DNA from 3 places in the Janthinobacterium sp. 67 genome. Region 3 is predicted to be linked to each of the others. Evidence: predicted binding sites of a transcription regulator. Region 3 holds the regulator's gene; each other region holds the start of a gene.

Region 1 (3,888 bases), 2.7 Mb from region 3:
TTTCCTGCGCCTGCGCCTTGGTAGCCGGCGCCATCCAGTCCAGCTTGTCGATGCGGCGCGAGAAGGCGGCGACGATATTCGTCACCATGTCTTGCACGCGCGCTTTCGATTCAGGCGGGAAATAGCGCTCCACATACAGCTTGCCGACGGCGTCGCTCAAGGCCGCATTCGTCGCGGCCAGCGCGCGCTTGCTGCGCAGCGACTGCTGCGGCGTGCCGCTCAGGGCGCTGCCATAGAAGGCAAAGCGCTGGTCGGCGGCCGCCTTCGGCAAGGTCGTGCTGAAATGGTTGATCGCGTGGAAGGCCAGGAAATCCTTCCACGTGGCCAGCGGCACGCTACCTACCAGGGCCGCGCTGCCCGTCATGGCCGTCGGATGCCAGACGATGAAATCCGCCTGCTTGCCGAGGCCGGCCGACTGGAAGAAGGTTTTCCAGTCCAGGCCGGGCGCCTTGCTGGCGAAGTCGGCGGCGCGCCACGCATTATTGCCCTTGGCGACATCGGCCGAATCCTCGCGGCTGGCGTGGCTGGCGGCAATTTGCTGCTCGAGCGCAAACACGCGCGCGGCGCGGGCCGGCGCATCGCTGTAGCCTGCCTGCTTGAGCATGGCGGCGATATGCGCCTGGTAGCCCGCGCGCAAGCTCTGCATGCGGGCGCTGTCGCTCTGGTAAAAGGCGCGGTCGGGCAAGCCCAGTCCGCCCTGCAGCAGATAAGCCACATTGCGCGTGGTGTCGTTCAAGTCTTGCGCCACCCACAGGCCGAACAGATTTTCCGTATAAAAATTGGTGGCATTGAGCGGATCGACATCGGCGCGCAGACTTTCGCCCAGCGCGCGGGCCAGTCCCGCCTGGTCGCGTATGCCATCGATCTTCTTCAGCAGCGGCTTGATCGGCGCCCAGCCTTTCGCTTCGATAGCCGATTCATCCATCCAGGAACGGTAAAAATCGCTGACCTGGCGCGCGGAGGCATCGGCCTGCGGCGCCGCCGCCAGGCCTTCGACGAGGGCAATGATGCGCTCGTTGGTGGCGTTGGCGAGGATGGCAAACGAGCCCCAACTGCTGCGGTCGGCGGGAATCTCCGTATTGCGCAGCCAGTCGCCATTCACATAATCGTAGAAATCGTCGCCGGGCAAGACCGTGGCGGCAGCGGGGACAGCAGGCACCGCGGCGGCCGCCGCTTGCTGGCCATGCGCCTGGACCGGCAAACCGATCAGCGAGACGCCGGCCAGGGCGAGGACGATGGCAGCCTGGACTGGCGTCCGGGCCCAGGAAAAACACAAACCGTGCATGGCGATCCTTTCGATGGAATAGTCAAAATCATAGCCTGTTTCCCATGAAAAGAGCATCCCGCAATTTTTTTGCATGCGCATAAAAAATCGGCATATAGTTTCACGACCCCATGCCGCGCGAACGCCAAGGAGATTGCCATGCAACTGGAAGCGCTGTTCCAGCAACCCCACGCCCTGCCTGCCGCCCCGAAGATCGTCGATGAACTGGTGCGCAGTTTCGACAACCCCGCCAGCTCCACCGAAGACATCGCGCGCCAGCTGGGAGCGGACCCGGCCTTGAGCGCCAAGCTGCTGCGCTTGGCAAACTCGGCGTATTACCACGTCTCGCGCAGCATCGGCACGGTGGAAGACGCCGTGCTGATGCTCGGCTTTGTAACCGTGCGCACGCTCGTCATCAGTTCGGGCCTGGTCAGCGGCTACAAGACCGTGCCCGGGCTGAACCTGCCCCAGTTCTGGCGCTACAGCCTGCACAGCGCCGTGTCGGCCCGCTGGATCGCCAGACAGACGGGCGACAACCAGGACCTGGCGTTCACGGTCGGCATGATGCATGCGATCGGTCAACTGGTGATCCATGCCGCCATGCCCGAGCAAGCCATGCAGCTCGACAAGATCGCCCCGCCGCTCGACGCGCGCCGGCTCGACGCCGAGCGGGTGTCGCTGGGCTATGACTATGCGCAGGTGGGCGCCGAACTGGCGCGCCGCTGGAAGTTCCCCGCCGCCTTTGCCGACGCCATCGCCGCCTTTCCCGATCCGCTGGCCAAGACACCGTTGAATCGCCTGGCCGCCATCATCCACCTGGCCGCCTGGCGCGCCCGCATCGAGGAGAACGCACTGAGCAATGAAGAAATCATCGCCTGCTACCCCGGCGACGTGGCCGAAGCGCTCGGTTTGCCGCCCTCGGTACTGATCGACAAGATGCCGCCGCCGGCCGAACTGAGCGCGGGACTGGAAGAACTCGTCAAATAAGTCCGCCGCTGCCGGAATTCTCCCCCTGCATCCATGCGGCTTGGCGGGCGATTCCGGCAGCAGGCAGGCAATCATCTAAATTATTTTCATTTTTTTTCAAAAACACCCTCAAGTTCCTGCTGGACCTGCCGTTAATCTTGACAAGCGGTAATCCATTCACTAGTTACGGGTGTGCTCATGACCTCCAACGACGTTCTTTCGATGTACGAAAATATTGCAGGAATGACCAATAAAATGGTCGTGGCCGCACGTTCGAGCGACTGGGATGGCCTGGATACCCTGGAAAACCAGTGCGCCAGCGCCGCCAGCGCGACCATGACGGGCAAGGCCCCTGCCCTGGCCGGCGCCTCGCGCCTGCGCAAGATTGACTTGCTCAAGCAAATCCTGGCCAATGACCGCGAAATCCGCGCCATCACGGAACCGTGGATGACGCAGCTGCCGAACGCCATGCAAGGTGCGCGCGCACGCATGTGAAACTTGCCGCGCCAGAAAACACAAAAGCACCCGAGGGTGCTTTTTTTACATCTGCCGCCTTCGCAGCGAGCGCGCCATCTGCGGCGCCCGGGAAGCAAGGAGGGGAATGTGGAAGGCGAGCCCCAGGTATCTCCTGGCGTCGCCTCGCTGCCGGTTGCATCCGGCGTTCGCGAGCACATCGTTGGCATCGCGAACCGCTTCCAGACCCAGGCGTTTATGCAACGCTACACCTGTTTGCCGCGCCACACTATCGTTGGTGGCTGCGCCAGGCTGGGGCTGTTTTGTCGTAGAGCAAGTCCACTGAATTCATCATATCACCATCTTTAAAAAAAAGGCAACGCGATTGGCCGGCGTTTTCCTGTATTTTTTCAATATCTTTTTTTACATCAAATTTCGGCCTGGATTTGCCACCTCGTCAACGCGAGAACGGCTCAGGCTCCGCTTCGGCCACCGCGCCCTCTTCCACGGCTTCCGTCAGCACGGGCACATCTTTTTTCTTGCGGCCAAACGGCTTGCGCAGCAGAACCCAGTATTTCGACGGTGCGCGCGGCCCCGTCGCCTGCCTGCGCTTGCGCACCACATACACGATGAGGGCAGTCAGCAGCAGGAAGACCAGGGTGCCGAGACCGAGCCACAGCATGCCGTTGCCGCCCCCCTTCTTTTCCTTGTCGGCGGCGGGCGCCGCGTGCAGCGGCTTGGGCTTGGCATGGGGCGCCCGCGCCTGCGCCTCGGCGGGCGCGGCGACTGGCGCTACAGCGACGGCGGCGGCAGGCAGCGCCAGCGCCTTTTGCAAAGCGCCGAGCTTGCCTTCCAGTTCGCCAAGCCTGGCATTGAGGGCCGTGTTTTTCTCATCGAGCGCCACACATGCTTGCGCCTGCTCCATATCGGCTTGCGGCGCGCAAGCGGCCACGGGCGCCGTGGCGCGGCGCGGCGGACGCGGCGCGGGAGCCATCTGCATGGGCATGGCGGGCGGCGGCACGAACACGCGCGGCGGACGCACCAGGCCCTCGGCACGGGCGCGGGCCGCCAGCGCGGCGGCGTCGGGCGATGGCGCGACGGGTACGGCGCGTGGCAACGGCACAGGCGTGGAGACAGGCGCGGGCGCGGGAACGGCGGGCCGGAGTGGCGCACTGACGGCAGCGGGCGGCGCCGGTGTCAGCCAC
Region 2 (3,888 bases), 2.7 Mb from region 3:
ATCACCACCTTTTGCACGCGCATCATCGACGCCACGGCCGACCTGGCCTGCGCCTTCAAGCCGCAGATCGCGTATTTTGCCGCGCTGGGCGCGGAAAAGCAGCTGGAAGACATCTGCCGCTACGTGCGCGAAAACTACCCGCACATCCCGCTGATCCTCGACGCGAAACGGGGCGACATCGGCGCGACGGCCACGCAATATGCGCGCGAAGCGTTCGAGCGCTATGGCGCCGATGCCGTCACGGTGAACCCCTACATGGGCGAGGATTCGCTCGACCCTTACCTGGCGTGGAAAGACCGCGGCGTGATCATCCTGTGCCGCACCTCGAACCCGGGCGGCTCGGACCTGCAATTCCTGAATACGGATGGCGAACCGCTGTACCAGCGCGTGGCACGCCTGGTGGCCGAGAAATGGAACAAGAATGGCCAGTGCGCGCTCGTCGTCGGCGCCACCTTCCCTGAAGAACTGGCGCAAGTACGCGCCATCGTCGGCGACATGCCGCTGCTGGTACCCGGCATCGGCGCCCAGGGCGGCGACATCGCCGCCACCGTCGGCGCGGGCCAGACGGCCAGCGGCATGGGCATGATGATCAGCTCCTCGCGCGCCATCATCTACGCCACGCCGCAGGACGGCGAAGACTGGGCCGACGCGGCGCGCCGCGTGGCGATTGAAACGCGCGATGCCATCAATCAACATCGTTCGGTTTAAGCACCATCCATCAAAAATGTAGGTCGGGTTAGGCCCGTGGCCGTAACCCGACAACACCGCTAACGTCCACAATGTTGTCGGATTACGCGGGCCTTCGGCCCGCTAATCCGACCTACGGCTGCAAATTGAGCGCGCGATGTGATCAAAGCGCACCGTGCGGGCTGAAAAATTACATTCAGCAGGCCTCACAGCGTCTAACAAAACCGTAGCGAGCGGAAGGGAGAGGTGGTCGAGAAGCGCAACCGTACTCTAGTACGGTGAGCATCGCAGGCCACCTATACCGACGCGCAGTAGGTTTGGTTAGGTGCGACTAATCGCGCATGGGCGCCACCATCTCCGCGTAGTCGTACAGCTCGCCTAAAATCTCTTCTCCCCGCTCATCGACCGATTCCGACAGCACGTCGATTTCCGTAAACAGCATTTCGATGGTGCGGGCGCCGCCGTCGCCGTCGAACAGGCGGGCGGCGCGGTGCTGCTCCCAGCGCAGGCTTTCCGCCTCGCTCAGGGTTTGCGGGAAATTGCGCGCGCGGTAGCGGAACAGCAATTCCTGCAGGCGCTCGTCGGCAAACGAAGGGCGGGCCGTGGCCAGCTTGGCCGGTGTTTCGCGGCGCAAGGATTCCAGCAGGCGGCGGTCGTCGTTGCTGACGAAACCGTTGTACAAATCCTCATCCACGTCCAGCGCGACATTCGCGCCCGGGCGCTGGAACACTGCGGCCCAGATCGCATCCATGTTCGGCGCCGCGGCGGCAAATTGCGCGTTGATTTTCGCCGCGTCCACGTCGATGCCCCATTGCGCGGCCATGGCCGGCGACAGGGTTTTTAAATTGCCGACCAGCATGGGCGACTTGTTCAGGTGCACGCTTTTCACGGGCAGGCGCGTCATGCCTTCCGGCATGGCTTCCTTGCGCGTGAACAGCCGCGTGCGGATGGTGTCCGCGTCCAGTTCGAACAGTTCGCGCGGATCGTAGGCGCAATCCCAGACGAGGATCTCGTTCTTGTTGCTCGGGTGCGTGGCCAGCGGCCAGACGACGCCCAGGCAGCCCCGTTCGGCGGGGAACATGCCGGACACGTGCAGGAAAGGCTGGCGCTCGCCGGCGGCCAGGTGCATGCCCATTTCGCTGGCGACCCGGTCCTTCTTGTGCAGGGCCAGGCAGAATTCGAACAGTTTCGGCTGTTTCTGCCTGATCAGGCGGGCCAGGGCGATGGTGGCGCGCACGTCGGACAGCGCATCGTGCGCCGCTTCGTGGACCAGGCCATTGGCCTTGCTCAGGTGTTCCAGCTTGAAACTGGTCTGGCCATCGTCGCGCTTGGGCCATTGAATGCCTTCCGGGCGCAGCGCGTGCGTCATGCGCACCACGTCGAGGATGTCCCAGCGGCCGCAATGGTTCTTCCATTCGCGCGCGTACGGGTCGATCAGGTTGCGCCAGAACAGGAAACGCGTGACTTCATCGTCGAAACGGATGGTGTTGTAGCCCACGCCGATGGTGCCCGGTTCCGAAAAGGCCGCTTCGATGGTGGCGGCGAACTGGTGCTCGGGCACGCCCAGCTGCAGACATTGCTGCGGCGTGATGCCCGTGATCAGGCACGATTGCGGGTCGGGCAGGAAATCATTGGCAGGCTGGCAATACAGCATGATCGGCTCGCCGATCTCGTTGAGGTCCTCATCCGTGCGGATGGCGGCGAACTGGGCCGGACGGTCGCGGCGTGGCTGGGCGCCAAAGGTTTCGTAATCGTGCCAAAGAAAGGTCTGCTTAGTCATTGATGGTCATTACTTGGTTACTTGATTGGTTATCCGGGCCCGTAAAAGAGCGCCGCTGCTACAGTTTTCTGAAAACCTGCCGATACTACACGAGAGGATGGTCATCACTGCGTTTCCCGCATGGTGGCATACATTGCCCGTTCAAGGAGGCCTATCGTGTCAATTCCCATCGCCGCTAGCGGCAATTCCACCCCTTCCGTGACTTCCGTCAGTACGGGCGTTGCCGGCAAGGACGATAAAGTCCAGCAAAAGGACGGCGTCAACGCTGAAATGAGCGTCAACGATCGCACGAAGCTGCAATTGAACGCTTCCATCATGCAGGCCTCGCTGAACGTGTCGATCGGTTCCGAGAATGAGCCGCTGGCGCTGCTGTACAAGACGGCCATCACCAACATCAATGAAGCGCTGAAGAGCCAGTACGGCGACGACGCGATCCAGAACGCGGCGTCGCAGGACAATAGCGCCGAAGCGACGGCGAGCCGCATTGTATCGCTGTCGACGGGTTTTTTTGACGCCTTCAAGCAGCAGAATCCCGACATGGACGACGATACGGCCCTGAGCAAGTTCATGGACACCATCAGCGGCGGCATGGAAAAAGGCTTCAAGGAAGCGCGCGATATCCTGGGCGGCTTGAAAGTGTTGAAAGGCGATATCGCCGGCAATATCGACAAGACGTATGAACTGGTGCAGAAGGGCTATGCGGATTTCATCGCCGCGCACAGCAGCAAGAACAATGACGCTGCCAAGCCGGATACTTCCAAGCCGGCCGACAGCAAGGCTGCCTGATCAATATTGCGCCGGAAGCGCCTGAGAAAATGTCCAGGGCGTTGCCGGAGGCAGTACGAATGTACGACGAGGCAATGCAACGACGCCATGGGCGTTTTATCAGGTGCTTACGCGGTTGCGTCCGCTTGCCTTGGCGCGGTACAGCGCCGCGTCGGCCGCCGCGATCAGCGCATGGTCATCCTGTTCGGCCGCCAGGCTGGCCACGCCGAACGAACCCGTGATGTGCGGCAGCGCGCTGCGCATGTCGGCGAAGATGACGGCTTGCCGCATGCGTTCGCACAAGCGTTCGGCCACCCGCAGGGCCACGTGTTCGCTGGTATCGGGCAAGATCACCATCATTTCCTCACCACCGTAGCGCACGGCAAAATCCGTCGGCCGCAGGGCCGCGCCCAGCACTTGCGCGGCGATGCGCAGCGCCTGGTCGCCCGCCTGGTGGCCGTGCGTATCGTTGAAGCGCTTGAAATGGTCGAGGTCTATCATCACCAGCGACAGCGGCGAGGCGCTGGAGTGGGCCGTGACGATCATGTTCGGCAGTAAATCGGTGAGCCAGGCGCGGTTGTACAAGCCCGTCAGGCTGTCGACCATCGACAGCTGGCGGTAGAATTCGCCCAGTTTCTGCCGGCGGCGCAGCAGGG
Region 3 (3,888 bases):
TGGTGCATTCCGTGAAGGATGAAGCGGACTTGCGCATCGCCCTGAAAGAATTGAAGAACAAGCACACGGTGCTGATCGATACGGTGGGCGTGAGCCAGCGCGACCAGATGGTGACGGAGCAGGTGGCCATGCTGTCGGGCGCCGGCGCCGACGTGAAGCGTTTGCTGTGCCTGAACTCCACGGCGACGCAGGAAACCCTCAACGAAGTGGTGCGCGCGTATCAAGGCAGCGGCCTGGCCGGCTGCATCATGACCAAGCTCGATGAAGCGGCCTCGATCGGCAACGTGCTCGACGTGGTGATCCGCCAGAAGCTGAACCTGTTCTATGTGTCGAATGGCCAGCGCGTGCCGGAAGACCTGTACCTGGCCGACCGCGGTTACCTGATCGACCGCGCCTTCAAGCTCAAGCGCGACTCGGCGGCCACACAGTTTTCCGATGCCGAACTGCCGCTGCTGATGGCGCAGGCGGCCGCCCGCAACAATGAAGCGCGCGGGGTGCACCTTGGCTAATTTTGATTTCGACCAGGCCGAAGGCTTGCGCCGCATGCTGGCCGGCCCGCAGCCGCGCGTCATGACGTTCCTGTCGGCCACGCCGCAGGACGACAAGGGCGCCATGCTGGTCAACCTGGGCGCCTCGCTCGCCTACGGCGGCAATGACGTGCTGCTGCTCGACGCCAGCGGCGGCAGCGATGGCGTGGCCGCGCGCCTGGGACTGGCGCACGGCGCCAGCCTGCGCGACGTGGCGCGCCAGCAGTGCGGCTTGAACCAGGTCATCCATCAGGTGCCGCAAGGCTTCGGCGTGGCCAGCCTGGGCGCGCGCAACCATTTGATGGACAGCATGGACTACGCGGGCGAAGATGAACTGCGCCGCCTGGGCAAGACCTTCGACGTGCTGGCGCGCCAGAGCGGCATCGTGCTCGTCGACGGCGTCGTGGCAGAAGAGGGCGCCTGTTTCCCCGTGCCCTTGATGGCGTCGTCCGATATCGTCGTGCAAGTGTCCACCAGCGCCACCTCGATCAAGGCGGCCTACTGCCTGATCAAGCGCCTGAGCCAGGAACTGGGACGCCGTCCGTTCGGCATTCTCGTCACCGGCGCTTCCGAATCCGAGGCAAAAGTGGTATACGATAATATGGCACAGGCGGCGAGCCGTTACCTGGCCGTGAAGCTGACGTCGATGGGTTCGGTGCCTGCCGATGAGTATCTGCACCGCGCGGCGCGCCTGGGCCGCAGCGTGGTCGATGCGTTTCCGCTGGCCGGCGCCTCGGTGGCGTTTCGCGGACTGGCCGAGCGGCTGGCCCGTTCGGCGGCGCCGGTGCTGGGCGGCACCTTGTACCAGACGGGGAGCGCCCACCAGTTCAGCGCCTGAAGCCAACCGTAGCACCAGATAAGACGAGAAAACAATAAGCAGCCTATGTACACGGTCAAAGGGAAATCGAACAAGGACTATTTGCTGACGGAGCACATTCCGCTGGTGAAGCGTCTGGCGCACCATATGAAGGCGAAATTGCCGCCTTCGGTCGAGGTCGATGACCTGATCCAGGCCGGCATGATCGGCCTGCTCGATGCCATCAGCCGCTATGAAGAAACGCATGGCGCGCAGTTCGAGACGTATGCCGTGCTGCGCATCCGCGGCGCCATGCTCGACGAATTGCGCACCAGCGACTGGCTGCCGCGCAGCATGCGCCAGAACATGCGCAAGATCGAGGAGGCGATGAGCACCTTGCAGCAGCGCCTCGGCCACCCGCCGACCGAGTCGGAAGTGGCGAAACTGCTGAAAATGTCGCTGGCCGACTACCAGGAAATGCTGGGCGACGGCGGCGGCCACCAGCTCGTGTACTACGAAGACTTTCACGACCCGGACGGCAATGACAGCTTCCTCGACCGCCACTGCGTGGACGAGGACAGCGACCCCTTGCGGTCCCTGCTCGATACCGATTTCCGGCAATCCGTGATCGATGCCATCGATGCGCTGCCGCCACGCGAGAAAATACTCATGGGCCTGTACTACGAAGAAGAGCTGAACCTGAAGGAGATCGGCGCGGTGATGGGCGTGTCGGAATCGCGCGTCTCGCAGCTGCATACCCAGGCCGTCGCGCGCCTGCGCGCAACCTTGAGGGAGCAGGCGTGGACTGGTCCAGCGTAATCGGGCTGGCGCTGGCGCTGGCGGGCCTCTTGGTCGGCCAGGCACTGGAAGGCGGCAAGATGGCCTCCCTGCTGCAGCCGGCCGCCTTTGCCATCGTCATCATCGGCACCTTCGGCGCCGTACTGCTGCAAACGCGGCTGCGTACTTTCGTGCGCGGCCTGGAAATGCTGCGCTGGGTCTTCCTGCCGCCGGCCGACACGCGCGCCGCGCTGGCGCGCGACATCGGGCAATGGAGCCTGACGGCGCGCCGCGACGGCCCGCTGGCGCTCGAGCGCCTGATGGAAAACACGGCCGACCGTTTCAACGCCAAGGGCTTGCGCATGATCGTCGACGGCATCGCGCCCGACAAGCTGCGCCAGCTGCTCGACGTGGAAATCTCCGCCTATGAGATGGCCGAGCGCCAGGCCGTCAAGGTGTGGGAATCGGCGGCCGGCTATTCGCCCACGATCGGCATCCTGGGCGCCGTGCTGGGCCTGATACACGTGATGGAAAACCTCACCGACCCAAGCAAACTGGGCAGCGGCATCGCCGTGGCGTTTGTCTCGACCATCTATGGCGTGGGCCTGGCCAACCTGCTGTTCCTGCCGGTGGCGAACAAACTCAAGGCCATCGTCTCGCGCCGCGTGCTGCAGTACGAAATCACGGCCGCCGTGCTGTACGACATCGCCACGGGCGACCATACGCGCATCATCGAAGAGCGCGTTTCCAGCCTGCTTCACGAGCACTGAGCGAGCACTGACCATGATGCGGCGCGCGCGCAGGAAGTATGACGAGGAACCGGACAACCAGGACCGCTGGCTGATCTCGTACGCCGACTTCATCACCCTGCTGTTCGCCTTTTTCGTCGTCATGTACGCGATTTCGCAAGTCAACGAAGGCAAGTACCGCGTCTTCCAGAATGCCATCGGCCAGGCCTTCAGCCTGGAAAAGGGTGCGCCGCCCATCGTCATGGAAGCGCCGCAAGCGATCCCGCTGCCGAACCCCGCCCTGAAACGCCGCACGGAAGCCATCCGCCGCGAGCGCGAACACATGACGCGCCTGGCGCAAGACCTGACGTCCACGCTGGCGCCGCTGGTCAAGGAAGGCAAGGTGCGGGTCACGCAGACGAGCCGCGGCGTGAGCGTGGAAATCAATGCCAGCGTGCTGTTCGACCCGGGCGCGGCGCGCCTGACGACGGAGTCGGACCAGGCCCTGCGCGCCGTTGCCGTGCTGCTCAAGGACGATACGCACGACGTGCAGGTGGAAGGGCATACGGACGTACAGCCGATCAGCAATTCCAATTTCGCCTCGAACTGGGAATTGTCGGCCGCGCGCGCCAGCGCCGTGGTGCGCCTGTTCATCGCCAGCGGCGTGCAAGCGTCGCGCCTGACGGCCGTCGGCCACGCCGACAACATTCCCGTGGCCCCCAACGACACGGCGGAAGGGCGCGCGCGCAACCGCCGGGTCGCCGTGACGATCTTGTCGGGCATCCCCGAAACGGTGACGGAAGTGCCGACGGCGCCGCCGGCCAACTAGGACGGGCTTGCGGACCGGCGCCAGTCCGGCGGACCGGGCGCGTGTCATTCGCTGGTCATACTGGAATGCTAGGCTGTCGCACTTCTTTTCAGCCTCCAGGTCGATCCCATGTCTTACTCCAGAACGTTGCTTCCTTCGGCCATCGCCATCCTGTTGAGCGTTGCCGCTTGCGGCGGCGATAGTGATCCCGCTGGCGGCGTGCCGCCGCTACCGGCCGGCCGCTGGATCGCC

What was found. Region 3 encodes FliA, which starts transcription of late flagellar genes. Its sites were predicted from a motif close to CTAAAGTTTNNNNNNNNNNNGCCGNTA; they were not measured.
Region 1: a site for FliA is predicted at 2,359-2,385, ahead of CLU90_RS24645 (flagellar protein FliT). Genes of this name have one in related genera too.
Region 2: a site for FliA is predicted at 2,526-2,552, ahead of CLU90_RS24290 (DUF5610 domain-containing protein). Genes of this name have one in related genera too.

The regions. Positions count from the first base shown of each region.
Region 1 is NZ_PGES01000001.1:5,504,529-5,508,416, reverse strand. It holds gene CLU90_RS24655 (M13 family metallopeptidase) at 1-1,285, opposite strand, end outside; gene CLU90_RS24650 (HDOD domain-containing protein) at 1,424-2,251, shown strand; gene CLU90_RS24645 (flagellar protein FliT) at 2,474-2,725, shown strand; gene CLU90_RS24640 (type IV pilus assembly protein FimV) at 3,141-3,888, opposite strand, start outside.
Region 2 is NZ_PGES01000001.1:5,429,378-5,433,265, forward strand. It holds gene pyrF (orotidine-5'-phosphate decarboxylase) at 1-708, shown strand, start outside; gene sbcB (exodeoxyribonuclease I) at 1,019-2,467, opposite strand; gene CLU90_RS24290 (DUF5610 domain-containing protein) at 2,624-3,253, shown strand; gene CLU90_RS24295 (GGDEF domain-containing protein) at 3,353-3,888, opposite strand, start outside.
Region 3 is NZ_PGES01000001.1:2,770,959-2,774,846, reverse strand. It holds gene flhF (flagellar biosynthesis protein FlhF) at 1-509, shown strand, start outside; gene CLU90_RS12475 (MinD/ParA family ATP-binding protein) at 502-1,365, shown strand; gene CLU90_RS12470 (RNA polymerase sigma factor FliA) at 1,411-2,142, shown strand; gene CLU90_RS12465 (flagellar motor protein) at 2,124-2,870, shown strand; gene motD (flagellar motor protein MotD) at 2,887-3,657, shown strand; gene CLU90_RS12455 (S-layer protein) at 3,766-3,888, shown strand, end outside.